DNA from 3 places in the Photobacterium piscicola genome. Region 2 is predicted to be linked to each of the others. Evidence: predicted binding sites of a transcription regulator. Region 2 holds the regulator's gene; each other region holds the start of a gene.
What was found. The regulator CRP, encoded in region 2, controls carbon source genes, mostly activating them, when cyclic AMP is high. The targets are predictions, from matches to a motif close to TGTGANNNNNNTCACA.
Positions count from the first base shown of each region.

Region 1: udp (uridine phosphorylase) is a predicted target of CRP. The motif match lies at 4,094-4,109, and genes of this name have one in related genera.
Region 3: typA (translational GTPase TypA) is a predicted target of CRP. The motif match lies at 8,587-8,602, and genes of this name have one in related genera.

Region 1 covers NZ_CP175534.1:1,417,345-1,428,308, reverse strand. The annotation lists gene ACJZU6_RS06970 (hypothetical protein) at 58-249, shown strand; gene ACJZU6_RS06965 (LysE family translocator) at 514-1,164, shown strand; gene ACJZU6_RS06960 (Card1-like endonuclease domain-containing protein) at 1,467-2,633, shown strand; gene ACJZU6_RS06955 (hypothetical protein) at 2,745-2,975, opposite strand; gene udp (uridine phosphorylase) at 3,170-3,937, opposite strand; gene ACJZU6_RS06945 (zinc/cadmium/mercury/lead-transporting ATPase) at 4,328-6,898, opposite strand; gene ACJZU6_RS06940 (response regulator) at 7,043-7,516, opposite strand; gene ACJZU6_RS06935 (ATP-binding protein) at 7,529-8,854, opposite strand; gene ACJZU6_RS06930 (SLC13 family permease) at 8,885-10,300, opposite strand; gene ACJZU6_RS06925 (MATE family efflux transporter) at 10,624-10,964, opposite strand, start outside.
Region 2 covers NZ_CP175534.1:590,891-601,854, forward strand. The annotation lists gene ACJZU6_RS02810 (phosphoglycolate phosphatase) at 1-190, shown strand, start outside; gene trpS (tryptophan--tRNA ligase) at 295-1,314, shown strand; gene ACJZU6_RS02820 (aminodeoxychorismate/anthranilate synthase component II) at 1,419-1,994, shown strand; gene ACJZU6_RS02825 (aspartate aminotransferase family protein) at 2,320-3,552, shown strand; gene astA (arginine N-succinyltransferase) at 3,658-4,674, shown strand; gene astD (succinylglutamate-semialdehyde dehydrogenase) at 4,687-6,147, shown strand; gene ACJZU6_RS02840 (DUF1338 domain-containing protein) at 6,188-6,982, shown strand; gene ACJZU6_RS02845 (hypothetical protein) at 7,033-7,227, opposite strand; gene crp (cAMP-activated global transcriptional regulator CRP) at 7,407-8,039, opposite strand; gene ACJZU6_RS02855 (OsmC family protein) at 8,422-8,826, shown strand; gene ACJZU6_RS02860 (phosphoribulokinase) at 8,928-9,797, opposite strand; gene ACJZU6_RS02865 (YheU family protein) at 9,949-10,161, opposite strand; gene ACJZU6_RS02870 (hydrolase) at 10,229-10,964, opposite strand, start outside.
Region 3 covers NZ_CP175534.1:209,930-220,893, reverse strand. The annotation lists gene yihI (Der GTPase-activating protein YihI) at 1-101, shown strand, start outside; gene ACJZU6_RS01085 (DUF2489 domain-containing protein) at 105-584, shown strand; gene hemN (oxygen-independent coproporphyrinogen III oxidase) at 736-2,109, shown strand; gene add (adenosine deaminase) at 2,216-3,220, opposite strand; gene glnG (nitrogen regulation protein NR(I)) at 3,353-4,765, opposite strand; gene glnL (nitrogen regulation protein NR(II)) at 4,791-5,849, opposite strand; gene ACJZU6_RS01060 (DUF4124 domain-containing protein) at 5,984-6,559, opposite strand; gene glnA (glutamate--ammonia ligase) at 6,693-8,102, opposite strand; gene typA (translational GTPase TypA) at 8,705-10,531, shown strand; gene ACJZU6_RS01045 (DUF2959 domain-containing protein) at 10,698-10,964, opposite strand, start outside.

The DNA.
Region 1 (10,964 bases), 830 kb from region 2:
AAATATTAACGATATAATAAAAATTAATCATATCGTTATATTTCAAGGAAACACACCATGACAACTCAACAAACGCAACTAACAGAAGCACAAAAATCCGCCATCGAAGAAATGGTTATCAACCGCGTAAATGCAATGAATAATGATGCTGTACTGTGTGATGCGATTGATAATAAAGTTCACAATATGGAAGAGCATCTAAAAGCTTACTTTCATGAGCGTTTTCATTTCCACAGCAAGAAAGCATAATCAACGTTAGTCAAAAATAGACCAACAAAGCCAATCATTCACTGATCACATCAACGGTATTTTTTATTGTTAGTGATCAGTCCTATACCTAGCTTCATTTCCAAAAAAACCATCGCCATTAACAACTCAATAACGTAAAACAGACGATTAACATACATAATCAAGTCAAAGCAGTAAAAAACACCCTCTATTGCTTGTAACTCATGGATTGGAACTATTTATTGTGTAAAATATAGACTTCTACACTATAACGTTGTTTTTACCATGATTGATTTAAATGTATTACCTCTTTACCTCACCGCTGTGATTGCTCTACTACTCATTCCAGGACCTGACATGCTACTTATTGCCAGCTCAAGCTTAACTTACGGTCGCAAAGTCGGTATTTATGCAAGTTTAGGTAATGCAACCTCTGGTATTTTATTAACTATTTTAGCGGCTCTTGGTGTCTCTGCGCTTATAGCAATGAATCCAATCGCTTTACATGTTTTACGTTTAGTTGGCGGCGCGTATTTATTGAAAATGGGTTGGGATTGCATGCGCACTCATCCAGATGACGCCCCTCAAGAATTAGAGCATTCAAATAAAATGGCATCGACACTTTATCGTCGAGCTGTTTTTACTAATCTACTTAATCCTAAAGCACTCATTTTCTTTGTTTTGTTTTTACCGCAATTTGTTTCAACCCATGTTGCAACATCATCGGGGGAACAAATGTTAGTACTTGGATTATTACTTAATGTCTTAGGGTTATTATTTAATTTATTTCTCGTGACGACCATTGGCGTATTCGGCCAGTCATTGCTTAAAAATGAAAAATTCCGAAATAACCAACATAAATTTATGGGTTTAATCTTCTTCATACTGGCTATTTGGCTATTAGCCTCGCAATTACCAACCCCACCAAGCATGTAATTTAATATTGGTAACTATGTTTTCAACAAAAAAAACGCCATTAATAATGATGGCGTTTTAGAAATTATCGATATTTAAGTAAAAAAAACGATTAAAAATAGACTATTAGACAAAATAACTGAATAAGTAATATTTTCGCCTTATATGTGAATTCTTAGCCTTTAAATTTTGACTTGAATTTCACACTAAAAAACCTCATATACTTACCTTATAGATGTGTGCGCACGCTTACTTTTGCATTTCTTTTATTTAATGCGCATCACAACATTACGCCCAGTATGTCGGGCGCATTAAGGATTATTATGATTACTCACGTTGGCATTATTGATCAGGATCCAGTCCGCCTGATCACTCCATTATTAGACGAAGCCGTACCTGCCGATAAAATGATATTTATTGGTACTGAAAAACAACAAGAACAATATGATCGACTCGCTTCTATTTTAACTTCACGTAATATTATTGTTGAATTTTTCATTATTCCCGACATTATCAATGTCACTCAAATTAGACAACGTTTGAACCAACTTGCCGACCAATTAAAACAAGACAGCCGTGATGTTTGGTTTAATGCAAGCTGTGGTTTACGTCACCGTTTATTATCCGCTTATGAAGTTTTCCGCTCTTTTCATTGGCCAATCTATGTCATTGAACCATTCAGTGATGAAATGTGCTGGTTATTCCCCAATGATCGCGAACAACAACAAGTACAAGATCGTATTCAAATTTCTGATTATTTAACTATTTTTGGTGCGCGTTGTGAGTTATCTGATAATCCAATGCCAGAATCTCTTAACGATCAGTTATGGGAACTGGGCCAACGTTGGACGAGTTCTGCATTAGAATTAGGCCCAGGCTTAGCAACGCTTAACTACCTAGCAACTACATGTCGTAAAGAACAAGTGCTAACTGTTGAGTTAAGTGAAAAACAGCAAGGTTATAAAGAACTAGGTACACTTCTAACCGATCTCGAAGAAACAGGCCTTGCAACATATCACGATGGTATTTTGACATTTAAACATGAAGAGGCACGTCGATTTGCTAATGGCGAGTGGTTAGAAAGCCTTGTTCACAGTACAGTGCGTGCGATTCAAAATGAGTTACCCACTATTCAAGATCACTCTTTAGGTGTGCAGGTTTACCGTAAAATTGGTGAACGTGAAGTACGTAATGAACTTGATGTAGCAACTATCGTCAATAATAAACTGCACATCATTGAATGTAAGACCAAAGGTATGCGCGATGATGGCGATGATACCTTGTACAAACTAGAATCTTTACGTGACTTGCTAGGTGGCCTACAAGCACGTGCAATGCTAGTGAGCTTCCGTCCTTTACGTCACCATGACCTCGTTCGAGCTCAAGATTTAGGATTAGCGATCATTGGTCCAGATCAACTAGGAGAGTTATACACTCATCTACATGATTGGCTTAAAGGTGCGGGTGGTCAAGCTCATAACCCAGCCTAAATCGCGAGCCATCTTGCATTAGTAAAAAAGAGTAACGATCAAAAAAGGCCTTCTTAAAGGCCTTTTTATTTCATCAAATTTTGAGAATCGCTTAATGCTGTTTGGCGTGAATTATCCAAGTCGATTAAAAACAATTCCTGCAGCTTGTGGCTTCTGTGTATGGTGCTGACCCTCATCTAAGACAAGTGTTACCGTGGTCATATTTTCCCCTACAGTTGCAATAATATCTCTTACAACAAACACATCATCTAAGTAAGCAATCTTCATCTGTAATACAGGAGAGATAGGTAATGCTATGGTCGCTTGATGTCCATTTGGAAATATAATTTTATAATCAATCATGTTTATAACTTCACTAAGCTCAACGAAATACTATTCTACAACAAAAACAACCTAATGGTTAAACTCCCCCCACTAAGTCATAGCATTATCGTGTTGTTTTCATTATACCTGTGCGCTTTTAATGCAAAAAAGCCGATAGTAATCTATCGGCTTTCTAACATACATATTAAATAAATCGCGTTATTGAAAACGTATTATTTAGTTAGCATCTGACGTGCAGCTTCAACAACAATCTTAATTGAGCGCGCTTCAGTTGCTTTTAATGTTGCGTGATCAGGAATTTCTTTTTGAGTGCGGTTAATAATAACGCCCGCAACACAACCTGCACGTAAACCAGAACTTGCACACATAGTTAATAGTGTTGCAGATTCCATTTCAAAGTTCAGCACACCCATTTCCTGCCACTCTTTCATAGAGCCTTGGAAACGACGTACTACACGACCTGAGAATGTGTCGTAACGCTCTTGACCTGGGTAGAAAGTATCACTAGAAGCGGTAACGCCAGTATGCACTGTCGCACCAGCATCATCACATGCTTGCTTCATTGCTGTTGCAACAGTGAAATCAGCAACCGCAGGGAATTCCATTGGTGCAAAGTGAAGGCTTGCACCGTCAAGACGTACAGAACCCGTAGTTACAATCATATCACCCGGGTTAATGTTTGGTTGAATAGCACCTGTTGTACCTACACGAAGGAAAGTATTAACACCCAATTGTGCTAACTCTTCAACAGCGATAGATGTTGATGGTCCACCAATACCAGTAGAACAAATAACAACTGACTTACCATCTAACTGCGCGCGGTATACTGTGTATTCACGTGCACTTGCTAGGAATTCAGGGTTTTCCATTAGGTTGGCAATTTTTTCTACACGAGCAGGATCACCAGGAATAATTGCTAACTCAGCACCGTTAAGATCCGCTTTATTAACACCTAGGTGGAACACTTTATTGTCAGACATAATGATACCCTTTAAATTTAATCGCTCTGATTGTAGGAACAGAGATGGATAATTATCGTTAATTATTGTGTTTTTTGACAGCAAACGTAATACGCAACATAACAACAACGTCTGTCAAAATCTAATGTAAAGATAACGGAAGCTGAGACTGTTTTTAGTGAGTTAAATCACATTAAACAAAAGCAATATAATTTTTAGTTACAAAATAATTGAACCGATATCACAACAAAACGTTTTCCTATCGAGCCCATCACAAAAAAAATCGTAACTTCAGCATAACGTTTACCGCTTTTATTGGTATTCAATCATAACTATAAATAAAAAAGCAGAATGGTGTTGAAACCATTCTGCTCTTCGTTATTCAGCGAATAATATTATTTATTCACCCAATTATTGCTTAGGTTTAAAACGTAATAAGCGTAACGCATTTAAAGTCACTAATGCTGTTGCACCACTATCCGCTAATACCGCGACCCACAGTCCTGTTACACCCAATATCGTTGTGACAAGGAAAATACCTTTAAGCCCAAGAGCAAGGCCAATGTTCTGACGAATATTATTTAACGTTGCACGTGACAGCTCAATCATTACAGGCAATTCAGCCAAACGATTATGCGTAATCGCTGCATCAGCAGTTTCCAGTGCAACATCAGTACCGCCGCCCATCGCAATACCGATAGTTGCAGTTTTCATTGCCGGCGCATCATTAATACCATCACCAATCATGGCAACACTATGTTCGTCATTCAATTTACGAATTTCAGTGACTTTATCAGCAGGTAATAAGCTGGCACGAAAATCAATATTGATCTCTTTCGCAATTGCAGCGGCAGCCCGAGTATTATCACCCGTTAGCATTACGGATTTAATACCAAGCTGTTTAAGTTTTTCAATCGCAACTAATGCATCGTCACGTAAATTATCTCGCCATGCAACAAGACCAACAGCTTGTGTATTACGCACCGCAACCACCAACGTTTTGCCTTCATTTTCTAACGCTGTTGCTTGTTGCTGTTGAGCCGGTGTTAAAACAATAGCCACGGGCAAACGATCAGCGGCACATAATAAGAAATTATCGCCTTCGGTGATGCCTTGAATACCACGACCAACCAAGGTTTCTCGCTCCGTTGCTTCAACCACAGTGACCTGCTGTTGTTGCGCGCGATTAACCACGGCTTTCGCTAATGGGTGCAATGAACCCGCTTCAATCGCTGCAGCTTGACGTAATAATTTCTCGTCGTCGTTATCCCAACAAATCATATCTGTTACAACAGGTTTACCTTCAGTCAGCGTACCTGTTTTATCAAACGCAACCACTTCAATATGACCCAGTTGTTCTAACGCCGCTCCCCCTTTAATTAATGCACCACGACGTGCCGCCGCAGCCAAACCTGATGTAATCGCTGCGGGAGTAGAGATAACTAATGCACACGGACAAGCAATCAATAATAATGCTAAGCCTTTATAAATCCACTCATCCCACGATTGACCAAATACCAGTGGTGGAATAATAACCACCAGTGCAGCCAATAAAATCATACTTGGCGTATACCAACGGCTGAATTTATCCAAGAAACGTTCTAATGGTGCTTTACGTGATTCAGCATCTTCAATCATATGCAAAATACGATCGATGGCATTATCGCCTTGCGCTGAAATAATGGTTAATCGCACCACTTTATCGGATGCCATGCTACCCGCCATGACTTTTTCGCCCGGTGTACGTTCAACAGGCACGGACTCCCCTGTTAACGCACTTTCATCAAAACTGGCGATAACATCCAACACTTGACCATCTGCGGGTAAACGTTCACCCGGTACCACTTCAATCACATCACCGGGTTTTAACTCCGCTGCTGATCGTTTGGTTTTAGTACCATCAGCCAAAATAACAGTGGCTTCTTCTGGTACTAAATCCATTAATGCTTTGACGCCACTACGCGCACGAGAAGCCGCATAACCTTCAAGTTGTTCGCCAATAAGGAACAAAAAGATAACCATTGCCGCTTCTGCAGTTTCACCAAGGTACAAAGCGCCAATAGCGGCAACCGACATTAATGTTTCAATTGAAAACGGTGTTCCTGATTTAGTTAAAATAATCGCTTTTTTCAAAATAGGGAATAAACCAACAATGGTCGTCAACGTAAACGCTAACAACCCTGCTTCTGCCGAAACCGTTTTATTTAAAATAAAGGCAATCACCATCATCATTGCAATAACGATCACAGAGAGATGTTGATGTAAAAAAGATTGAGTAGGTAAATCTGCGGTTTTTGTAGCAGTAGAAACTAAGGTAAAACCTGTCTGTTGTGATTTATTTTCGATCTCAGATTTTAAGCTTTCAATATCTGCTTGTTGATTATCATGAATATTTACAATCAACTTTTCAGTCGCAAACATCACTTTAGCCGTGTCGACTGAAGTTAATGACATAATGGACTTTTCAAGCTTAGCTGCGCAACTAGGGCAATCCATGCCTAGTACTTTCCAGCTAAAGGTCTTGCCATGAGCGCTATTGGTTAGAGAGGCTTCTAACGCTAATTCTTGTTCTTTACTCATCGCTGGTGTTGAACAACACTGTTTCGTATGAACATGTTCGCTATGATCATGAGTATCATGGTGGTGCGTACGCGTGGCATCTACACCATGATCATGGTGTGTATTATTTTGGGCAGGCTTATCACAATCAGAAATATGCGTACCTGTAATGGTAAAGCTGTTTTTCTTGGCTACCGGATGGATCGCATCATGTGTTGTCGCTGAACAACAACCACCTGCCGCAGGACCTTCAGTGTCATTATCACCATACCCTTCAGAATCTTTATTGGTCGAGCAACAATCAGCACTGACACTGGAACAGCAATCCGTTGTTGCTGCAACCATAGTAACCGTTGCTTTATTTGCAACGGTTGATTTTGCAGTATGAATATGATCTTTTTTATTATTACATTGAGCACACATCATCGTTCTCCTTGGGTGCTATTCGATTTTACTATTTTTGATTATAAACCTTTGAGTTAAGACCAAGGTCAAGCAACTCATCACAGTTAAGTGATAATAATTATCATAAATAAGTAAAAATACTGTTGCACCCTTAGAGATAAATTAACGTAAACGACGTAAAACTATTGTATTATCAAGCACATCACCCCAAAGCGTATAATCTAACCCCATATCAAAAATATATTCTGTCACTAATGTTCGTACACAGTTAACCAATACCTCAGTGTCCCATGGCTTTTCAAAATAGCTTTCAATACGGGCTTTATTGATCGCGGCAATAGTATCTTGATGGGTTGCTTGACCGGTTAATAACACCTTTTTAGTATGAATAAAGCGGTTATCGTTAGCCACTGCGGTTAACAATTCAACGCCACTTTTACCGGGCATAACATGGTCAGAAATAATTACCCCAATAAACTGACCGTCAGCATCCAGTTCATCCATCAACGCTAATGCTTCATCGGCTGATTCACACTCTTCCAATAAAAAAGATGGCTCAAATTCAGCTAAATCTTTTAATACTGCACTTAACACTTCACGTTGATCATCAACGCAAATAATAGTGATTTTTTCCATAATAACCGTCCCTTACGTTATCGGTAGCTTAATTCTAAATGTCGTATGTTGGTGATCACTTTTAACAACTATTGTGCCGCCATAGCTATTCACAATACGTTGAACAATGGCCAATCCCAATCCTAATCCAAATGATAATCCACCCTTTTTGGTACTAAAATTGGGATTAAATATTTTACGTCGTGTGGCTTCATCGATTATTGGTCCATTATTAGTAATTGTAACTAACAACTTATTCTTTACACTTCGAGTCGCGATTTCAATTTGTGGATTGTCAGTGTGCTCCATTGCATCGCATGCATTCTTAATCAAATTAACCCAGATCTGCACCAACTCAGTAACGCTTGCGGTTACTGGTGGTAAAATTGCAGGTCTAAGCACAACCTCCACCGCTCGCAAATTACTTTGTAATAACGCTAATGATTTATGAAGCGTATCATTGATATCAACATTAGGTATGCGGGCATGATCACCGCCACCAAGTTGTTTTACCGAACGTACAATACTTGCGGCATGGCGAGCCGCCAATCGAATATCACGTAAATCACGTCCCGTATCCCAACATTCAAGTGCGGCATTAATATCTACAAGCCAATTAGCAGGTACATCCCCACTCGGTAATGCTCGAGCAAGGATACGTGCTTGTTCTCGGCTCAAATGATATTGCTGCTGTAAAACCTTGGTACGCTCACGAACTTCTGCCGAGCTTATACTTTGACCATGATCGATACCATGTTGTAAAAATGGCATCATTTGTGGCTGGTTATCACCAACAAACTGACTAATCGCGGTTTGGATATTTTCCGTTTTACTGCTAATAACACCAATAGCATTATTGAGTTCATGGGCAATACCAGCGGCTAATTGACCTAAAGTCGTCATTTGTTCAGTGGCATACAGTTTCTGCAACGCTTTTTCTTTTTCTAGTGCTGCAATTCCCGTTAGCATTTGCCGCATTGCCAATTCATGCACCATCACTGGCATAAATTGTTCCGCTAATGGGCCATAATGTTCAGGTTCAATCGCTTGAGTTGATAAATCAATCCAAGCAATTTCACTGTCTTTTTCTGCAACAACTGTCGTTGAAGCGACACGTGTTTGTGCAAAGAAACTGTGAACACCAAAAAACATCCCTTCCTTCACGACAAACACTTGGGCACTTAAATCATTTTCTTCACTTTTTAAATACCCCGATAGCTCACCTTGTTTTACCCAATATAAGCGATCGTTATACCCATCTTGGCGTAACACCTCTGTGCCCGCGACAACAGCCATAGTCATGGTTGGATCTTGAAAATAGGTATCGATGATTCGGCGCAATGCTTTTGGTTGATTCATGCCAGCATCCTTGAATTAAGTTCATTATCCTTAAATATGATCGATGACCTGTAGTCCCCAAATCATCACAAAACTCAATAACACCCCCACAACACCAATAATAACGCCAACGCGAGCCATCTGATTACTTTCAACATGCCCTGTAGCATGCGCTAACGCATTCGGCGGTGTACTTATAGGTAATGACATACCAAGCGATGCTGCAAAAGTAACCACTAAAATCAATGTCACTTCACCACCTAAAGGCGTTAACGACACCATCGATGTTCCTAATGCCGCCATAATTGGCATTAATAAGTTTGCCGTTGCGGTATGTGACATAAAGTTAGCCATCAATAAACACAATATCGCCGCCCCAAGCAAGACCACATAAGGAGAGAAAATATCAAATGGAATACTATGCACGACTAATTTTGCTAAACCGGTTTTATCCAAGGCTAAACCAAGCGCAATACCCCCTGATACCAGCCATAGAACATCCCATGATATTTTCTTAAGATCTTCTTTATTGATGATCCCCGTTAACGAGAAAATAGCTACTGGAATTAATGCAACAGTATAAGAGTTCATGCCATGCATTGAACCCATTAACCATAGAATAATGGTGACAGCAAATGTCACATAAACCGTGATCGCTTTTGGCGTTTTAAGAAACTTCCCTTGAATTGTCAGCTCAATCGATTGTTGAGTTGCAGGATAAAGTTTATTAATCAACCACCATGCAAATACCAATAACACCGCTACAAATGGCACACCAAAGAACATCCATTCACCAAAAGTAATCAGATTTTCTCCGGTCAGGTATTTCAACGCAATCGCATTTGGAGGAGTACCAATAGGCGTGCCAATACCACCAATATTAGCCGCAACTGGAATACATAAAGCAAACGCTATTTTGCCCGGATCTTTGGCGCTAAACAAAGTAATAACTGGCGCTAAAATAGAGAGCATCATTGCGGTTGTTGCTGTATTTGACATAAACATAGAGAAAATAGCCGTGATCAGCATTAAGCCAAACATGACATATTTAGGTTGGTGTCCAAATGGTTTTAATAACACTCGCGCTAAGTTGACATCTAAACGGTATTTCGTTGCCGCCATGGCTAAAAAGAAACCGCCTAAAAATAACATAATAATAGGACTCGCAAAGGTCGCCATTATTTCGCTATAACTCATTAAATTGCCAAAATGAGGCTGTCCTTGATCAAGCCGAAACAGATACAAGCTTTTATCTGACAGTAATAATAATTCCAGCACAATAATCACAACAGACGTTGCATAAATAGGAATCGGCTCCATTACCCAACACAATGCAGCTAATAAAAAAATAGCAATAACACGTTGTTGAATAACCGTTAACCCTTCAAGAGGAAAGGCAGATGCGGGCAACAATAAAATCAGTAATGGAATTAAAATAGGTATGATATAGCGAAGATTTTGACGCATAGAGCATTATTCCCTTAAACAATAAATACGCCATCACCTTTATTTTCCTTAACCTAAAGGTGAAGTGTAATGGCTAAACTAACATTACTGACAATGGCAAATAGCGGCAGTCGCTATAAACATTCATCTACAAGCTAATAATTGTTAGTATTATTATTGTCGCTGGCTATAGCTCTTATTTCATCGAGTTAGATCAATAAAGTGATGAAATAATCACTCATTAGATAAAACAATGATCACATTTCGACAAAAAAATATCCTATCTCTATCAAAAACATAGCTGCATGTGAGCCACTTCACACAACCTATATCACCTCAATTACCTACTTTTTTAGCTCAGTGGTATTACGACTATGATCAATATCAGCCGCTAATACTTCTTCTAACACATCTTCCGTTCCCATGTAGGTGCGTGAAGAACAAAACGCCGTAACAGGAACCGATGGGGTCAGAATATCATTGTCATCCAATAGTTGTTGTTCGTGTGTCAGTCCCATCTTCTTAACTTGATGAATAACCAAACCAAAACCGATAATACCAAACACTACCGAACCAACAGCCTGCCCCATTAATACCCCCCCCGCACCCGCCAAATGTCCGCCAATTAACACAAAAGGTATGGTTCCTAAGGTTGCTTTTCCCATATTTAATGCTGTTGACCATG
Region 2 (10,964 bases):
TGTTGCAGCCACTGAATTACTGATGGTGGGTGATTCGCGTAACGATATTTTAGCGGCGCAAGCTGCTAGTTGTCGCTCGCTTGGGCTGACTTATGGTTATAACTATGGTCAACCTATCAGTGATAGTCAGCCAGATGTTGTCTGTGATCACTTCAAGCAATTACTTGATGTGGTTAAACTAGGCTGCTAGTACATTACGGTGTACACTAAAAACCAATAACATTAGGTACTGATAACCACGTTATTAGTACCTTTCGTCAATACAATTACAGATATTAACAGGACAGCCTGATCATGAGTAAACCCATTGTATTAAGTGGCGTACAGCCTTCTGGTGAATTGAGTATCGGCAACTACCTTGGTGCGCTGCGTCAGTGGGAACAGATGCAGGATGATTATGATTGTCAGTACTGCGTGGTTGATTTACATGCCATTACTGTACGCCAAGATCCCAAAGCCCTTCATGAAGCAACTCTCGATGCACTTGCGATTTGTTTAGCCGTTGGTGTTGATCCAAAGAAAAGCACCTTGTTTGTACAATCTCATGTACCTGAGCATGCACAGCTGGGCTGGTTATTAAACTGCTATACCCAAATGGGTGAGCTAAGCCGCATGACTCAGTTTAAAGATAAATCAGCCCGTCACGCAAATGACGTTAACGCGGGTTTATTTGGTTATCCAGTACTGATGGCTGCCGATATTTTATTGTATGGCGCTCATCAAGTGCCTGTAGGTAGCGATCAGAAGCAACATTTAGAATTAGCGCGTGATATCGCAACCCGTTTTAATAATCTTTATGGCACAGAGCAAAGCCCAATTTTCCAAGTACCTGAACCGTATATTCCAACGGTAGGTGCACGCGTAATGAGCTTACAAGATGCGACTAAGAAAATGTCGAAGTCAGATGATAACCGTAAGAACGTTATTACGTTACTTGAAGATCCTAAGTCAATTCTAAAGAAAATCAATAAAGCGCAAACAGACGCAGAAATGCCGCCTCGTATCGCGCATGATATTGAACAAAAAGCGGGTATTTCAAACCTAATGGGCTTGTATTCTGGCGCAACAGGCAAAACGTTTGCTGAAATTGAAGCGCAGTATGCTGGTGTTGAAATGTATGGTCCATTTAAGAAAGATGTCGGTGAAGCATTAGTCGCAATGCTTGAGCCTGTACAGGCTGAATACCAACGCATTCGTCATGATCGTGCTTACCTTGATAGCGTGATGAAAGCCGGTGCGGATAAAGCATCTGCGCGTGCTGCTGAAGTGTTGAAAAAAGCTTATCATGCAGTCGGTTTTGTTGCTCGCCCATAAGTGCAGGCAATAACAATGATAATAAAGCAGGGCTAAGGCTCTGCTTTTTTATCGCGGGTTAATTACTGCCGTTGGCAGTAAAAGAATAAGAGCTTAGTTGTAGTATGTTGTTACTTATTGATAACTACGATTCCTTTACTTACAACCTTTATCAATACTTTTGTGAATTAGGCGCTGAAGTCGTTGTTGTGCGTAATGATGAAATTGATATTGCGGCAATTGAGGCGTTAGCTCCCACGCATTTAGTCATTTCTCCTGGTCCCTGTACGCCTAATGAAGCGGGTATCTCTTTGCAAGCTATTGAATATTTCGCAGGTAAATTACCGATTCTCGGTGTGTGTCTTGGGCACCAATCACTTGCGCAAGTATTTGGCGGCGATGTAGTACGTGCTCGTCAGGTTATGCATGGTAAAACGTCACCTATCTATCATACTGATTGTGGTGTTTTTAAGGGGCTTAATAATCCTCTAACAGTGACGCGTTACCATTCCTTGGTCGTTAAAGCGGCAACATTACCTGATTGTTTTGAGATCACCGCTTGGACAGAATTAAACGGTGAATTTGATGAAATTATGGGTATTCGACATAAAACGCTGGCACTTGAAGGGGTACAGTTTCATCCAGAAAGCATTTTGACCGAACAAGGCCATCAATTGCTGGCTAATTTTCTGCAACGCTAATTCCTCTACTGTTCTTCTAACGTACTTATTACTGCGTGAGTAAGTACGCTTTTCTGTTGTTATCACTGCTTATCTTTGTTATTTGAGTCGTTTCGTTTTTGTTGAAATGCAATTTTATGCATTTGATAAGAATTATTTCCTTAGAGGAAAGAGTGTTGGTCAATGATAGTGGTTAATAATCTTCCGTAAATAATGCATAACTATTGCTAGTGTATTCATTTATTAACACTTTTGCTGAAATAAAAAGCATTAACTTGCTTGGCAAAAGGTTAATAAAATGTAAATACTATTAATAATACGGCATACAGCACAGAAGGATAGTGTGATGGCAACAGAAGAGAAGCTGCAACGTTCATTGTTTAATGAGGTCATGGTACCTTGCTATGCGCCGATGGATATTATTCCCGTTCGTGGACAAGGCTCGCGCTTATGGGATCAACAGCAACGGGAATATATTGATTTCGCGGGGGGGATTGCGGTCAGTTGTTTGGGCCATTGCCATCCGGTGCTGGTGGAAGCATTAACAGAGCAAGCACAAAAATTGTGGCATTTAAGTAATGTGATGACCAATGAGCCCGCGTTGCGCTTAGCTGACACACTGACCCAACTCACTTTTGCTGATAAAGTCTTTTTCGCTAACTCTGGCGCAGAAGCCAATGAAGCCGCATTAAAATTAGCGCGTCGTTATGCCGTTGATAACTTTGGTGCCGATAAAGATCAAATTATCGCCTTTCATCATGGTTTTCATGGACGTACCTTTTTTACCGTGACGGTCGGTGGCCAAAGTACTTATTCCGATGGTTTTGGTCCTAAACCCCAAGCAGTTACCCATATTCCTTATAATGATTTAGCGGCAATTGCTGAATTAATGTCAGATAAAACCTGTGCTGTGATGATGGAGCCTTTACAAGGTGAGGGTGGGGTCATTATCCCAACGATTGAGTTCGTGCAAGGGGTACGTGAGCTGTGTGATAAACACCATGCGCTGTTGATCTTTGATGAAGTGCAAACGGGTAATGGCCGTACGGGAGACTTGTTTGCTTACCAAGGTCTTGGTGTTACCCCAGATATTTTGACCACAGCAAAATCATTAGGTGGCGGCTTCCCTGTTGCTGCAATGCTGACAACAACGGCATTTGCAGCCCATCTTAAAGTGGGGACCCATGGTTCAACTTATGGCGGTAATCCTCTTGCGTGTGCGGTTGCTGAAGCGGTGATCAATACCATTAGTCAGCCCGCAGTATTAGCTGGCGTGAAACAGCGCGAACAATGGTTCCGTGATGGGCTCATGCAGATTAATCATCGTTATCCTATTTTTAGTGAAATTCGCGGTAAAGGGTTATTACTTGGGGCGGTGTTATGCCCACAATGGCAAGGCCGAGCACGAGATATCTTAGTTGCCGCAGGTAAAGAAGGGTTAATGGTATTAGTTGCGGGCACTGATGTGGTGCGCTTTACGCCTTCATTGGTAATTGATAAAAAAGATATCGATGAAGGAATGCAACGCTTAGAAGCGGCAATTGCAACGTTATATGAACTGCATTCTGCTGAGCTGTGATTGAATTGCTATTACGGGGTTAGTTAACACCAATAGCCCCATTCTAACGCTGATGTTGAGCGAGACAATGGCAGGAGTCATTGTCTATATTTAGGAGGGAATGCTATGCTCATTATTCGTCCTATTACTGCCGCTGATTATCCTGCACTGATGCAATGTGCAGAAGCCTCTGGTCATGGTTTTACATCATTACCCATCAATGAAGATTTACTTCGTCGCCGTATCCAACATTCTCAAGCCAGTTTTAATGCCAGTGTTACCTCTCCAGGCCAGGAAAGTTATCTATTGGTCGCCGTTGATAGTGATACCAATCAAGTAGTTGGTACAACAGCAATTGAAGCGACGGTTGGACTTGATGTGCCTTTTTATAATTACCATTTAAGTACTGTGACCCATGCTTCGCGTCAGTTAGGCGTACACAACATTGTTAAGGTACTGACATTGGGTAACCAATACACTGGGGAAACTGAGCTGTGTAGCTTATTTTTATTGCCCGAGTGGCGTCAAGGTACTAACGGACGCTTATTGTCAAAGTCACGTTTCTTATTGATGGCTGATCATCAACAGCGATTTGCTAAGGTGGCTTTTGCTGAAATGCGTGGTGTCTCTGATGAACAGGGGAATTCCCCTTTTTGGCAATGGCTGAAAGAACATTTTTTTTCGATTGATTTTACTTATGCAGATTATTTAACCGGTATTGGCCGCAAAGGCTTTATTGCTGATTTAATGCCTAAATTACCGATTTACGTCAATTTACTTAGCAAAGAAGCACAAGCGGTGATAGGGAAAGTACATACTAATACTCGTCCCGCGTTACAACTGTTAGAACAAGAAGGATTTTGTTGTCGCGGTTATGTTGATATTTTTGATGCCGGTCCTAGTGTTGAATGTGACGTGCGTAATATTGAAACTGTGCGTCATTCGCAGCGCTATTCGGTCAATATTGGTGAACATAGCAGCCAACAACATTATCTTATCTCAAATGGTCAGTTAGCAGGGTTTCGAGCGGTTGTGGCTTCTATTGCGATTACTGCACAAGGACAAGCCATGATGACCGCTGAGGTTGCCGCTGCACTTAATGTGGAAATGGGTGATGAAGTAAGGTTAATAGCCCAACCATAAAAGGAGAGACGAATGAGCTTATGGATTAATAATCAATGGCTAGTGGGCGATGGTGAGCGATTTCAATCACTCAATCCTTATAATGATGATGTGGTTTGGCAAGGTAATGCTGCGAGTGTAGAGCAAGTTGAGAATGCTGTTGCTGCTGCAAATTCAGCGTTTTTAAACTGGCGAAATACGACGTTTAATGAGCGCTTAGCCGTTATTGAACGCTTTGCTCAATTACTGCAACAACATCAATCACAATTGGCACATATTATTGCGGCAGAAACAGGTAAACCAGTATGGGAAAGTACCACGGAAATCGCGGCGATGATTGCCAAAGTTGGGTTATCAACGCAAGCTTATCATGAGCGAACGGGTATTCGTCAGCGTCAGCAGGCCGAAACTACCATGATTGTTCGCCATCGTCCTTTGGGGGGGATGGCGGTATTTGGACCATATAACTTCCCCGCACACTTACCTAATGGCCATATTATTCCAGCATTGTTAGCGGGTAACACCGTGGTATTTAAACCCTCAGAACTGACACCTAATACCGCTCAACGAATGTGTGAATTATGGCAACAAGCGGGTATTGCTGATGGGGTGATTAATTTAGTACAAGGTGGACGTACAACGGGAGCGGCGTTAGCCATGGCAACGGGAGTGGCTGGAGTATTGTTTACCGGGAGTGCGCAAACGGGGCATTTGTTACATCAACAATTTGCGGGGCAACCGCAAACTATGTTGGCTTTAGAGATGGGAGGTAATAATCCATTAGTGATCGGCCAAGAGTATGGTGACATTGATGCGGCGGTATATACCATCATTCAATCGGCTTTTTTAAGTGCTGGACAGCGTTGTACTTGTGCACGGCGATTATATATCGCCACAGGAAAAGCTGGCGATGCTCTGTTAGCCCGTTTAGTGACGGTCGCTTCACAATTGCTGGTGGGTGATCCCTTTGCAACCCCTGCACCGTTTATGGGGCCATTAATTTCTGCTGTGGCGGCGGATCACATCATATTGCATCAACAACAACTTTTGGATGCTGGTGGCGTTGCTTTATTAACGGCAACGCGGGGACAAGGCGCAATTGTGACGCCTGCGATTATCGATGTTAGTGCTATTACTGAACTTGCGGATGAAGAATATTTTGGACCACTATTACACGTTAGTCGTTATGTTGATTTTACTCAAGCGGTAGTCAGTGCCAATCAAACTCGCTATGGCTTAGCGGCAGGGCTCATTTCAACCGATGAGCAACAATGGCTCTATTTTATTGAACATATTCGTGCTGGTATTGTGAATCGAAACCGACCCTTAACGGGAGCGAGTGGTGATGCACCTTTTGGTGGCCCAGGCGCATCAGGAAATCTTCGCCCAAGTGCTTATTATGCTGCGGACTATTGTGCTTATCCTATGGCGTCTGTTGAAGGGGATGATGTGCAATTACCGTCTCAATTAGCGCCAGGAGTAAGCTTGAGCTAAGGTTTAATGAGTGATAATGCTTTCAATAGGCAGGCTGATTATGGAATCTATTACCCAACTTTTTGATGGTTTATGGCACGATTATAGTCACCGCTTATGCCCTTCAGCGGTGCAAATACAGCAGTTGTTAACCGAGGACACAGCATTACTTAATGATCATATTGCATTGCGCAGCTTTGGGTTACCGAAGTGTGGCTTAGCCGTACTGGCTGCGCCATTTATTGCTTTGGGTTACCAACCGCAAGCAAAATATCATTTTAGTGCCAAAAAGCTGTATGCCGAATCCTTTATTCATGCAAACCCGGTGTTGCCAAAAGTCTTTATTAGCGAATTACAATTAGCGGGGTGCTCGGCTGAATTACAACATACGATACGAGCCTTGCTTGATCAGGTTGATGATGATTATTTTCGCCAACCTGATTTTATTTATCGTGGCCGTCCATGGCAACTTGACTTTGCGACCTATCAATTTTTAGCGGCTGAAAGTGAATATGCAGCGTGGGTTGCGGCACACGGTTTTGGCGCTAACCATTTTACGGTGAGTATTAATCAATTAGAACAGTTCTCTAATCTTGAAGAGGTTAATCATTTATTGCGCCATAACCAGTTTGTTATTAATCAAGCGGGCGGGGAAATAAAAGGTAATGCTGAGGTGATGTTGGAACAATCAGCAACCATGGCTGACAAGGTGGGGGTCAGTTTTCGAGATGGTATTCATAACATCCCTGGTGGATTTTATGAATTTGCAAAACGCCATCCCCAAGCGAATGGTGAGTTATATTCAGGGTTTGTGGTTGCTTCGGCGAATAAAATTTTTGAAAGTACAGATCGTTAATTGTAAGCCAAATAAACAGTGCTTAGCGCATAAGCACTGTTGTTGAAGGGTTAGTTATCCAGTGGTGAAGCCCAAACACCTGATTCATCTGCAGGGCAGCGACGTAATCCGGTTTGTTGTTCGAGATAACAGCGACTATCACTAAACCCTGTCATTTCAATGGTTGTTGGCTGACTAGTTAATATCCCAGGTACCGTGGTGTAACTGTTAACTGAAAAGCGTTCAATATCCATATTGACCATCATCGATTTAAAATCCATTTGTGAGCAAAATGTAGCATAAATAGATGTTATTACAAGTTAAAATTTAACACTAATGCCTGAGTGTTCAATGATTGTTTTACGGTGATCATCTGGGGAGTGATAAAAAAAAACCGCAGGCATAAGCTGCGGTTTCATCGGTGATTTTGGTATGACTAAAATAATTAGCGTGTACCGTAAACCACAATAGTCTTGCCATGAGCAGAAATAAGATTTTGCTCTTCTAGCATTTTAAGAATACGGCCGACTGTTTCGCGAGAACAACCTACGATCTGACCAATTTCTTGACGAGTGATCTTAATTTGCATGCCATCAGGGTGTGTCATTGCATCAGGTTGTTTTGCAAGATTCAGTAATGTCTGTGCAATACGACCTGTAACATCAAGGAACGCAAGATCACCCACTTTTTGACTTGTCACTTGTAGACGACATGCCATTTGAGCAGATAGACGCATTAGAATATCTGGGTTAACTTGAATTAATTGACGGAATTTTTTAAATGAAATTTCTGCAACTTCACAAGGGCTTTTTGCGCGAACCCAAGCTGTACGTTCTTGGTCTTCTTCGAACAAGCCGAGTTCACCAATAAAGTCGCCCTGGTTTAGGTAAGAAAGGATCATCTCCTTACCTTCTTCATCCTTGATTAATACAGCAACAGAACCCTTCACGATGTAGTACAAAGTCTCTGCTTTTTCACCTGCGTGAATTAACGTGCTCTTTGATGGATATTTGTGAATGTGACAATGGGAAAGAAACCACTCTAAAGTTGGATCTGTTTGCGGTTTACCTGGAACCATATTACTAACTTCCTCTGCATATGTTGCCCAACAATATGTTCTGTAAAGATAACTCGACAAAACTGTGCGTTGGCAGAGTTATTCACTCAGCTGATGGGCTGCGAGCTAACTTAAACTGGTTTAGAGTGTATCCTTTTTTTGGGGCTTTTTCTTGATATTGATCTCGATGACCCGCTCATTTATGAGAGATAAGTGTGCACATGATCACATCGTTGTGACTTAGTTACCAAAAGCACCGTTTCAAAGTGATTTTGCTCTCCAATTCTAGCAATAGAAATATGCAACACAATTAGCATTAAACAAAATAAATAACGTTTACATCGATGGAATTATCAACAAAAATAAGATCAAATTTTAAATAATATAGCTCAAGGATATAAAAATGCAGTCACGTGTAAAATGGGTAGAAAACATGACGTTTGTTGGCCAATCAGCATCGGGCCATAGTGTCGTTTTAGATGGTAACGGTGGTGAAAAAGGGCCAAGTCCAATGGAGTTGGTATTAATGGCTGCCGGGGGATGTAGCTCTGTGGATGTTGTTAGTGGTTTACAAGATTTACAACAGCAGATCACGGCTTGTGAAGTGAATATCTTCGCCGAACGTCGTGAACAAGCGCCACGAATTTTCACTCATGCCAATTTACACTTTGTTGTTACTGGCCATGATTTAAATGATGCACTAGTGAGTAAGGTGGTGGCTGACTCGCTTGAAAAATATTGCTCAGTTTGTTTGATGCTAGGTAAAGGTGTTGAAATGAGTCACAGCTATGAGATTGTTGTGGCGTAACTCGATGACGATGACGGTTGCTGATATCAGTAACCGTTTATCAACGAGTAGTGAGAGCTACGTCTGATACTTACTTCTGAGTATCATACAAGAAATAATGCTTACGCTATTTTTCCATTTTCAATGAGTTGTTCAAGCAACGGTCGCATAATCAGTTCCATCGCAAAACTCATTTTCCCACCAGGAACCACAAGGGTATTGTGGCGTGACATAAATGAGCCTTGAATCATCGCCAATAAATGTGGAAAGTCGACATTTTTTAAGCCACGAAACCGGATCACGACAAAGCTTTCATCTAAACTTGGAATACCTTTCGCACTGACAGGGTTTGACGTATCAACGGTAGGGACTCGTTGAAAATTAATATGGGTGCGAGAAAATTGGGGTGTGATGTAATTAAGATAGTCATCCATTGAGCGCACAATTGATTCCATCACCGCTTCTCTTGAATGACCGCGGTCGCGAGTGTCGCGAATGATCTTTTGAATCCACTCTAAGTTTACAATGGGCACCATCCCAATCAGTAAATCAACATGCTGAGCGACATTGGTTTCACCATCAACCACACCGCCATGTAGCCCTTCATAAAATAACACATCAGTATTTTCAGCTAACTGTTGCCAAGGCGTGAAAGTACCCGGCATTTGATTATAAGGTACGGCTTCATCAAAGGTATGTAAGTAACGCCGAAACTTGCCACTGCCGTCTTGAGCATATTGCTCGAAAAAGTGGGCTAACTGTTCAAAGTCATTGGCTTCTGCACCGAAATAGCTGATATGACGACCTTGTTCTTTGGCTTTACGAATCTCACAATCCATCTCTGGGCGAGTAAAACGATGAAAACTATCGCCTTCTAACCATGCGGCGTTGATGTCCATCATATTAAACATTTTGCGGAAGGCTTCAGAGGTGGTGGTCGTACCCGCGCCTGATGAACCAGTGACAGCAATAATAGGGTGTTTTACCGACATAACTCACCTTGTTGTTGTGATTAGCACAGGTTTAATAACAAATAATGGTCAGCGATAAATGTTACTACATGTTTGCTAAAATGTCGGTATTAAGTGATAAAAATGCAACTGATACCAAGTTTTAATGGTTATCGCTACAATAATGTAGTGATTACATTTGATTGCGGAGCTTAATATCTACTGATTCATGCAATTCAGAGAAAACAATTACAGCATCACCAGATTGTAATTGGCGTCGTACATAAGCCACTTTATCACTGAGGCTGATTTCAACTTCGCCATAATCAGTGCCTTCTCGTAAAATAAATTGTTCGATAAGGTTAGTGAGTGTTTCTGGTGCGATGTCTTGCCAAGGGATAATCATTACAACTTCTTAAATGACTAATAAAATAATAGCCGCAGTATATTCTTAAAATTAGCATGAAAGAAAGTCAGTCATTATTTGGTTGGGTTGTTTGATGTTGATCTAATTGTTGTTGAAACCATGCAGGCACTGTGTGCTCTAACCAAAATTGTGGTTTGAGTAAGCTGCCATTGATAAAACCGACATGACCACCGGTGGCTGATAAATCATAACGAATGTTGGCGGGTAATGGCTGTGATGGAATAACATCGCTGTTCATAAACGGATCATCTTTAGCATGAATGATTCGTAAAGGACGACGAATATTTGTCAGTTGCAGTAAGCCACTGCAACGTTGATAGTAGTCATTAGCATTTTTGAAGCCATGTAATGGTGCTGTTACTGCTTGATCGAATTGCCACACATTGTTAATCGATGCTAACTGTTGCTGATTAATGGGCATAGTGTGAGGCTGACGTTCAATCTTTTTGGCAATGGTGCGTTTAAGCGATGTTAGTAAGTAGCGTTGATATACTCGTGAGAACCCTTGCTGAATACGATCAGAACAGGAGGCAAGGTTAAGTGGTGGTGAAATCGCTTGAGCGGCAATCAGTTCGCTATTGTCACGGTAGTTAGCTAAGTAATTAATCAATACATTACCACCCAGAGATACCCCAACAGCCATAAATGGGCGTTGTGGAAATTGCTGCCGTAGCCATTGAATGAAGAAGCGTACATCTTTGATGTCACCGGAATGATAGCTTTGTGGATGACGATTTAATTCACCGCTGCAGCCTCTAAAATGCATCATTACTCCAAGCCAG
Region 3 (10,964 bases), 380 kb from region 2:
CAGCGCCTGTTGCAAAAAGTGCTAAATCTAAACCTCGTTCAGATGATGATTTATTAGCGCAATTTGAAAATATGGATTTTGATAATTTCGATAAGGAGTAACCGTTGCAGGGAATCACACTTCTATTTGTTATTGGTGGCGTCATTGTTGCTGGATTAGCACTTTACGCTGGATTGTTATTAGCTAAGCTTTATAAACAGCAACAACGGCATAAATTGTTTTTGGCACGTGCTGCTGAGCAACAAGCTGAAGCAATCAAAGCTAGAAACGACAATATATTAGAAAGCGTCTTTATTATCGCAATGGCATGTAAACAAGAACAATGTGATATGTCTGAAGCCGCGATTCGGTTATATAAATTAATGGAAGTGTTGCAAGCAGATAAACAAGTTGATTTTGCCGCAACGTATCCGGCCTTAACCGACTTGTACCAAGTGGTTAAAGATATGCCGCGAGGCGATGCGCGCCAGCTAATAGAAAAACAAAGCCGAATGCGACTCGATCTTGAACGCATGAAAGCGGAGTCCCGTCTACAAGCTGAGATTAAACTTGAATTGGATGCCATCCTGTCAACTAAGGTTTAACTCGTCATCGTTATTATTAACACCGCCATTTATTGGCGGTGTTTGTTTTTGTTCAGAGTGTAAATTGAGCAGCAGGGAAGGGATGGGTTTTACTTTTCACCAAATGGTGACACACTCTAGTTATTCTACATTCACACATTGGAACAATGTCATGTCAAATGAGCAGATTATTTGGGATCAGGCCCTGATTGAAAAATATAATTATTCAGGCCCGCGTTATACTTCTTACCCGACCGCACTAGAATTTAATCAAGCATTTACTTCTACTGAATTTGAGATGGCATGTCAGCAATATCCTGATCGTAAACTATCGCTTTATATCCATATTCCCTTTTGTCATAAGCTTTGTTATTACTGTGGCTGTAATAAAATCATTACTCGCCATCAGCACAAAGCCGATCAATATTTAGATGTGCTTGAGCAAGAAATTAAGCAACGTGCGACTTTGCTTGGCGATCGTCATGTTAGCCAGTTACATTTTGGTGGTGGTACGCCGACATTTTTAACAGCAACTCAAATTACTCGGTTAATGACAGCACTACGCAGTGCATTTAATTTTGATGCTGATGCTGAAATCAGTATTGAAGTTGACCCTCGTGAAATTGAATTGAGTATTCTTGATCACCTTCGCAGTGAAGGCTTCAACCGTTTAAGTATCGGAGTGCAAGATTTTAACAAAGATGTACAGAAGTTAGTTAACCGTGAGCAGGATGAAGATTTTATTTTTGCGATGGTAGAGCGTGCACGTGAATTAGGTTATCGCTCAACTAACCTCGATTTAATTTATGGCTTACCATTACAAACTCAAGCATTATTTGCTGAGACATTGCAGCAAGTATTAACTATGAAGCCTGGGCGATTATCGGTGTTTAACTATGCCCATATGCCGACTTTGTTTGCAGCCCAACGTAAAATTCATGAAGATCAGTTACCGTCAGCGACAGAAAAATTAGCGATTTTACAAGATACGATTGCAACGTTAACGGGGGCAGGGTATCAGTTCATTGGCATGGATCACTTTGCACTACCAAATGATGAGTTAGCTGTTGCGCAGCGTGATGGTATTTTGCACCGTAACTTCCAAGGCTACACCACTCAAGGTGATTGTGACTTGTTGGGTATGGGGGTTTCTGCTATTTCAATGATTGGTGATTGTTATGCGCAGAACCAAAAAGAGTTGAAGTTGTATTATAGTCAAATGGCAGAGCAGCAAACGGCATTGTGGAAAGGGGTAACCTTAGACGCGGATGACTTGTTACGTCGTGAAGTCATCAAAGCACTCATTTGTAATTTCCAGTTAGATAAACGAGCGATTGAAACTGAATTCAATATTGATTTTGATAGCTACTTTAGCGAAGACTTACAATTATTGCAGACATTCATTAATGATGAATTAGTGACTGTGGGTGACAATATTATTTATGTTGAGTTAAAAGGCCGTTTATTGATTCGTAACATTTGTATGTGTTTTGATAAATATTTACGTGTTCGCGCTCGTCAACAGCAATTCTCACGTGTGATTTAAGCCTTACTCATGTGCTATAAAAAACGCCTCGGTTTCACGTGAAACCGAGGCGTTTTGTTATGTGTATCATTGGTCGTTAGCGCAGTATTATTATCACTTGTTATGATTAGCCACGTTTACTGGCAATATCACGTAGCGCCTGCTTTTCTGTCGCAGATAAGAATGCTAGTTCTAGTCCATTGATTTGCGCTTGACGAATTTGAGCGCCGCTTAAGCCAACTTTTGGCGCAGCAACTTCATATTCATATGGTAATTCAATGCCTTCAACCGCAGGATCATCGGTATTTAAGCAAGCTAAAATACCGTGCTCAAGGAAAGCTTTAACAGGGTGTTGAGTAATGTCTGCTACAGTACTGGTTTGAATATTAGAAGTAATGCAAGATTCAATACCAATGCGATGTTCAGCAAGGTAATCCATTAATTTAGGATCGTTAACCGCTTTGACACCGTGACCAATACGGACAGCGCCAAGCTCATTGATTGCTTGCCACATACTTTCAGGCCCAGCTGCTTCACCCGCATGCACCGTGATTTGTAATCCTGCATCACGTACTTGTTTAAAGTGCGAGATAAACTGAGTGCCGGGTTGGCCAAGTTCATCACCTGCAAGGTCAATCGCAACTAATTGGTCTTTGTGGCTAAGCAGAGCATCAAGTTCTTGTTGGCAAGCTTGAGTACCAAAAGTACGGCTCATGATACCAATCAGGTTCGCTTTAATACCAAAGTCACGGCAACCTGCGGCAACACCATCCGCAACAGCTGCTACAACACCAGCAATCGGCAGGTTGTGTTTCATCGCCATATAGTACGGTGAGAAACGTAATTCAGCGTAATCAATTTGAGCATTAAGTGCGTCTTCAACGTTCTCGTAAGCAACACGACGACATGCCTCTAAATCACCTAATACCGCTACACCCCAATCTAATTTACTTAAGAAGGCAACTAAACTTGGTTCCGCTTCAACAATTTGCACGTGTGGGCGCAAGGCTTCAATTTCTGTTGCTGGCAGGGCAATATTAAATTGCTGACCAAGTTCTAAGATAGTTTGGGGACGAATATTGCCATCAAGGTGGCGGTGAATATCCGTTAGTGGAAGATCTTTGTTTATCATGATTATTATACTTTCCAAAGATAATGGTGACCTAAGTATACGCAATCACTAAATGACATTCACCACTGTTGCAGATAAATGTGCATTGGTGCAAATTGATACCACCGTCAGATCGTACTATTATCATAAATTTTAATCATGAATGTGTAATTCTTTCAGTTTGCGGGTGAGGGTATTTCGGCCCCAACCGAGTAATTTTGCCGCTTCTTGTTTATGACCATGAGTGTGCTGTAAAGCTGTTTCCAGCAGAATTTTTTCAAACTGTGGCAGTGCTTCTGCTAATAAGTCAGTTTCGCCTTGCTGCAAAGCATGTTGCGCCCATCGTTCTAAGCCTTGATGCCAGTGTTGAGGTTCTGTATCGGCACTGGTGGTAACTGTTGTCTCGGTGATTTCTAGCGGTAAATCTGATGGCAATATTTCATTACCACTGGCCATGACAGTGAGCCAACGACAGATATTTTCTAATTGACGCACATTACCCGGCCACGGTAGTTGGGTTAGCTTTTCTGCGGTTTGTGGGTGCAGTGATTTTACTTCGACGCTGAGTTCATCAGCGGCACGTTGTAAAAAGTGGTGTGCCAGTTGAGGAATATCTTGGCGACGATCTTTGAGTGATGGCAAATGAACTCGAATCACATTTAGACGGTGAAAGAGGTCTTCACGAAAATCACCAGCGGCAACCAGTTGTTCTAGATGTTGGTGTGTGGCCGCAATAATACGTACATTGACCTTAACTGGTGCATGTCCACCAACGCGATAAAATTGCCCATCAGCTAATACACGGAGTAATCGTGTTTGAATGTCCAATGGCATATCACCAATTTCATCGAGAAACAAAGTGCCGTCATTGGCTTGTTCAAACCGACCTTGGCGAACACTATTGGCGCCGGTAAAAGCCCCTTTTTCGTGACCAAACAGTTCTGATTCGATTAAGTCTTTAGGTATCGCAGCCATATTGAGCGCAATAAATGCGTTATTACTGCGTGGGCTGTGACGATGCAATGCATGGGCAACTAATTCTTTACCTGTGCCAGATTCGCCATTAATGAGCACTGAAATGGATGAGCGAGATAAGCGTCCTATCGCACGAAACACCTCTTGCATCGCAGGTGCTTCACCAATGATTTCGGGAACCTGTTTTGGTTCTATCGTTGGTTGTTGCTGACGTTTTTGCTCTTGGCTATGGCTGAGGGCGCGCTCAACTAAGGTGACGGCTTCATCAATATCAAATGGTTTGGGCAGGTACTCAAACGCACCGCGTTGATAAGCATTAACTGCGGCATCAAGATCAGAATGTGCCGTCATAATAATCACTGGGAGAGTGACGTAATCTTGCTGAAGTTGTTTTAGTAATGTAAATCCATCAGTGCCAGGCATTTTAATATCAGACACTAATACGTCGGGTACACTGCGCTCTAATGCGGCCAATACGCTATCAGCATCAGCAAACGTTTCGCATTTCATACCGGCATTGATGAGGGTGCGTTCTAATACCCAACGAATGGAGCTGTCATCATCAACAACCCAGATTAATCCTTTGCTCATAATAAAATTCCTATGGTTGTCAGTGTTATGACTTAATCGGTAAATGAATAGTGAAATTTGTATGCCCCGGCCAGCTAAAGACTTCAATTTTTCCTTGATGCTGATCGATCAAATTTCGAGCGATGGATAGACCTAACCCCGTTCCACCTTCGCGGCCAGTCACCATGGGATAAAATAAGGTGTCTTGAATATCGGCGGGAATACCTGGGCCATTGTCGATGATTTCAATGGTGGCGGTAACACGGTGGCGTACCCCTTGAATTAAACTTTGATGCGCAGTGCGGGTTTTTAATTTAATGGTACCGCCCCTTTGACCTTTCAACGCTAATGCCGCGTTACTAACAATATTTAATAATGCTTGTTCCAGTTGTTCAGCATCCATATTGATGTCGGGTAAACTGGGGTCGTAATCACGTTCAATATTGATCGTGTCATCAGTTTCGAGATTGACGAGTTGACGCACTTTTTCTAGCACTAAATGAATATTGTCGGTTTTGCGAATTCCCGGTCGTTGCGGGCCTAACAAGCGATCGACTAAATTGCGTAACCGATCCGCTTGCTCAATGATCATTTGGGTATATTCGTGATAGCTTTTATCGGGTAAGGTTTTTTCAAGTAATTGTGCAGCCCCACGTAAACCCCCGAGCGGATTTTTTATTTCATGGGCCAAGCCTCGCACTAATTCTTTAGCAGCTTGTTGTTGCGCATGTTGATTTAACTCTTGGCTAATACGACGTTGTTGATCAATCGGTTTTAATTCTAAGAGAATCAGCAGCTGTTTTTGCCATGAGATGGGACTGGCATTTGCTCCCAATAAGTGCCGTTGACCATCTATCACAAACGTAACATCGCTATCTGCGAGTCCTTGACCGCTGTGAAGGGTTGCTTTGACTTGCTCAAGATCGAGTGAGCTGTATTGCAATAATTTAGCTAATGGTGAATCGATTAAGCGCCGCTTACTGGACGATAATAATTGTTCAGCTGCAGGATTGACGTAACGAATCACTAACGCTTCATCAAGTAGCACAATGGCGGTGACTAAATTGTCGAGAATTATGGGTGTAAAGCTGGTATTCACAATCATTATCCTTATCGATAGCTAAGCAAAAGATCGTTGGTGCAGATGCACACCCGTCGCCGTTAGCTGATGCACCAAAATGGTGCATGTCAGTGTACTCGGTTTAACAGCGAACAGGCAGGATTTATTGTAAATAGGCGTTAACGAGGTTGAATTGGACTGTTTTTAGGACGTGCCTGTGATACGCGATGTAAATAAACCGTAATACTTTCAGATGAAGCAAGGATCTTGCCATTTTTAAGTAATTGGATTTGAATTTGATGACTGCCTCGATCGATATTGGTCAACAGCCAAGTTAAGTCGGTTTGAGACCCGCCATACGCTTTACCATCTATCACTAGCTGTGCTTGCAAGTGTTTATTAAGCTTACGGTTACTGACTGCTCGCACTTTAATATCACCGTCATTACTGCGAATGGTTTGCTGATGCACTGGGGCTAGCAGGCTAATGGTAGCGGCAGGAAGTGGGGGTTCAATATCGGTAGCAATTGATATTAGTTCGACATTGTCTGCTTGAGTCATGTTGATTGACGTTGATTGCATGCTGGGTTGTACTTCAGTGACGGAAAGTTCAACTGTACTGGCTTGGGGAGTTCCGGGAGTATCACTAAAATGGACTACACCATTATCATCAGTCCAAGAATAAATTGTTGTTGCTACGGCGGTACTCGCAGCTGTTGTAAATAACAGCATAGATACCAGATTAATGAGTTTCATCCGTTAACTCTCCAGCAAGACCTTGATGGTCAATAAGTCCTTTATTGTTGCCGCTTTTGTTATGGGAGCAAGATCAAAAAGGCCTGCGTGTGAGGCAGGCCTAAATCTTCACTGTTCAGTTTAAATGTATTACTTAAACAGAGTAGTAAAGTTCAAATTCTAATGGGTGTACTGCCATATTGATTTTCTCTACATCTTGCTCTTTTAGGGCGATGTAAGAATCAATAAAGTCGTTAGAGAATACGCCACCAGAGGTTAAGAATTCACGGTCTTCGTCAAGCGCTTGTAGTGCACCTTGTAGTGACTCAGCTACTTTTGGAATCTCTGCCGCTTCTTCTGCTGGTAGGTCGTATAGATCTTTATCCATTGCTTCGCCTGGGTGGATCTTATTAGCGATACCATCAAGGCCAGCCATTAGCATTGCAGCAAACGCGAGGTATGGGTTGGCTGCTGGATCACCAAAGCGTACTTCGATACGACGTGCTTTTGGACTTGGTACGACAGGAATACGGATTGATGCAGAACGGTTACGCGCTGAGTAAGCCAGCATAACAGGTGCTTCGTAGCCTGGGACTAGACGCTTGTATGAGTTAGTTGCTGGGTTAGCAAACGCATTGATTGCACGTGCGTGTTTGATGATACCACCGATGTAGAACAGTGCCATTTCTGATAGGCCGCCGTACTTATCGCCTGCAAATAGGTTAACCCCATCTTTAGCCAGTGACATGTGAACGTGCATACCAGAGCCATTATCACCAACCAGTGGTTTAGGCATAAAGGTTGCTGTTTTACCAAACGCGTGTGCCACGTTATGAACAACATACTTATAAATCTGAATTTCATCAGCTTTATTGGTTAACGTATTGAAACGGGTTGCGATTTCGTTTTGACCTGCGGTTGCTACTTCGTGGTGATGAGCTTCAACAACCAGTCCCATCTCTTCCATGATCAAACACATTGCAGAGCGAATATCTTGTGATGAATCAACAGGAGCAACGGGGAAATAACCGCCTTTAACGCCAGGACGGTGACCTTTGTTACCACCTTCAATTTTTGTGCCGCTGTTCCATGCCGCTTCAATGTCATCAATCTTAAAGAATGAACCAGACATATCAGTATTGAATCGAACGTCATCAAATAGGAAGAATTCTGGCTCAGGGCCCACTAAAACATTGTCAGCAAAACCAGCTGAACGCATGAACTCTTCTGCGCGTTTAGCGATTGAGCGAGGGTCACGATCGTAGCCTTGCATTGTTGCAGGCTCAAGAATATCACAACGAATGTTTAGGGTTGCGTCTTCTGTAAATGGGTCCAGTACCGCACTTGCTGCATCAGGCATCATCACCATGTCTGATTCATTAATGCCTTTCCAGCCAGCTACAGAAGAGCCATCAAACATTTTACCTTCTTCAAAAAAATCAGCATCGATTTGGTGAGATGGAATAGAAATGTGCTGCTCTTTACCTTTGGTATCGGTAAAACGTAGGTCAATAAACTTAACTTCATTTTCCTGGATCAGCGCTAGTACGTTTTCAACTGACATCTTGAGTAACCTCCGGTGTTATTTAGGGCGATGGCCGCAAACTTAAGTGCTCATACTGTGGTGAGCGAATCTGAAAGTATTAAAGCGAAAACCATGCCAACTTTTAAAAGCCCCTAATAATGCGTGTTTAAGGCAATTAGGTGACTTTTTCCTTTCCTGGTTTGCACTATTATGGTGAGCGTTTGCACCGGTTTGGTGCAACAATGGTGCATATTGAAAGTGATACAATATTGACCAATATACTTCGCCATTTAATAGTTCCATTACTATGGTGATGAGGGCAAATATTGTCAATCAACCCAGAGATAATTAGGTATTTTTATTGCTAAATAATCGTCATTAAGCTGTAACTAAAAAGTGATCAAGATCGCATTTTTGATTGGTTTTAGACTAATTTATCGTATCAATATGAGGGTTAAGAAAAATAAAAATAGCCAAAAAAGTGAGTAAAAATGCGGCTCTAGAGGAAGTTGCGAAAAAAGCTGGTGATATAAATCACATATTTCGTGGGTTTTGGAGTAAAATCTGTTAAATTATGAGCCGTTTTTTTAATCAAGTAGCCTCTATTAAGACGCTGCATGTTCTGAGTGAATGTGAAACTAATGTCTAATCAACTGATCGATAACTTAAGAAATATCGCAATTATTGCTCACGTTGACCACGGTAAAACTACCCTGGTTGATAAACTTCTACAGCAATCTGGCACGTTAGAGGGTCGCGGCGAAGCCGAAGAACGTGTGATGGATTCTAACGATATCGAAAAAGAGCGTGGCATTACCATTCTTGCTAAGAACACAGCAATTAATTGGAATGACTACCGCATCAATATCGTAGACACCCCTGGACACGCAGACTTCGGTGGTGAAGTTGAGCGTATCATGTCTATGGTTGACTCTGTATTACTGATCGTTGACGCGGTTGATGGCCCAATGCCTCAAACACGTTTCGTAACGCAAAAAGCGTTTGCATACGGTCTTAAGCCAATCGTTGTAATCAACAAGATTGACCGTCCAGGTGCACGTCCTGAGTGGGTTATGGATCAAATCTTTGACCTATTTGACAACCTAGGCGCAACTGATGAGCAACTAGACTTCACAACAGTTTACGCATCAGCGCTAAACGGTTGGGCAACAATGGAAGAAGGCGTAACTGGCGAAGACATGGAACCATTGTTCCAAGCTATCGTTGATAACGTTGCAGCTCCTTGTGTTGACGTTGACGGTCCACTACAGATGCAAATCTCTCAACTAGATTACAGCTCTTACGTTGGTGTTATCGGTGTTGCTCGTATTGCTCGTGGTACTGTTGCTGCAAACCAACAAGTAACTATCATTGGTGCTGACGGTGCTAAGCGTAACGGTAAAGTAGGTACAGTTCTAGGCTACCTAGGTCTTGAGCGTCACGAAGTTGCTGAAGCGAAAGCGGGCGATATCGTTGCAATCACAGGTCTTGGCGAGCTTAAGATTTCTGACACTATCTGTGACGTGAATACTGTTGAAGCATTACCTGCATTGTCTGTTGATGAACCAACAGTAACAATGACTTTCCAAGTAAACACTTCTCCGTTTGCTGGTAAAGAAGGTAAGTTCGTTACTTCACGTAACATCCTTGAGCGTCTACAAAAAGAATTAGTACACAACGTAGCATTGCGCGTTGAAGAAACTGAAAGCCCAGACCGCTTCCGTGTTTCAGGCCGTGGTGAACTTCACCTATCTATCCTGATTGAAAACATGCGTCGTGAAGGTTACGAGCTAGCAGTATCTCGCCCAGAAGTTATCATCAAAGAAGAAGATGGTAAGCTAATGGAACCGTTTGAAGTTGTAACTATCGATGTGGTTGAAGAGCATCAAGGTAGTGTAATGGAGAAAATCGGTATCCGTAAGGGTGAGCTAAAAGATATGGCACCAGATGGTAAAGGCCGTGTTCGCATGGACTTCATGATGCCTTCTCGTGGTCTTATCGGTTTCCAAACAGAATTCCTAACAATGACTTCTGGTTCTGGTCTTATCTACCATACGTTTGATCACTACGGTCCTCACAAGGGCGGTACTATCGGTCAACGTGCTAACGGCGTATTGATCTCTAACGGTACTGGTAAAGCGGTAACTTACTCGCTATTCAACCTACAAGAGCGTGGCCGTCTGTTCTCTGAGCACGGTGACGAAGTATATGAAGGTCAGATCATCGGTATTCATAACCGTGCAAACGATCTAACTATCAACTGTCTACGTGGTAAGCAGCTAACAAACGTTCGTGCATCTGGTACAGATGAAGCACAAACGCTTTCTCCTGCTATCAAGTACACTCTTGAGCAAGCTCTAGAATTCATCGATGATGACGAGCTAGTAGAAGTAACACCAGAAAGCATTCGTATCCGTAAGAAACTTCTTACTGAAAACGATCGTAAGCGCGCAGGTCGTGGTAAGTAATTACCGCTAATCTGAACGATTACTAATACAATCCCTCGCTTGGCAACAAGCGGAGGATTGTTGTATCTGGAGTATGAAAATATTCTTGGGACAAAAAATATTTAAACAAAAAAAGAGCTAACATGGTTAGCTCTTTTTTATGGTTATAGTATCGCAATTGTGCTGATTACTTTTTCAAGTGACCAATAAAACGATTTGATTCTGCAATGGCACTGTTCATATCACGAATAGCACCAGAGATTTCGGTTTGTAATGCATTAAACTGCCCTTGAAGTGAGCCTATTGCTGCCGCATTGAGGTTATGCTTAAGATATAGGGTGTTATCACGTAAAGTGTCTAAAACAGGCTCCATTTTCTTCTCAGCGCGTTTCATCGCAGATAGCATTTTATTGTAAGATACTTTTGTCGTTTGTAATTTACGTTGGCTATCACG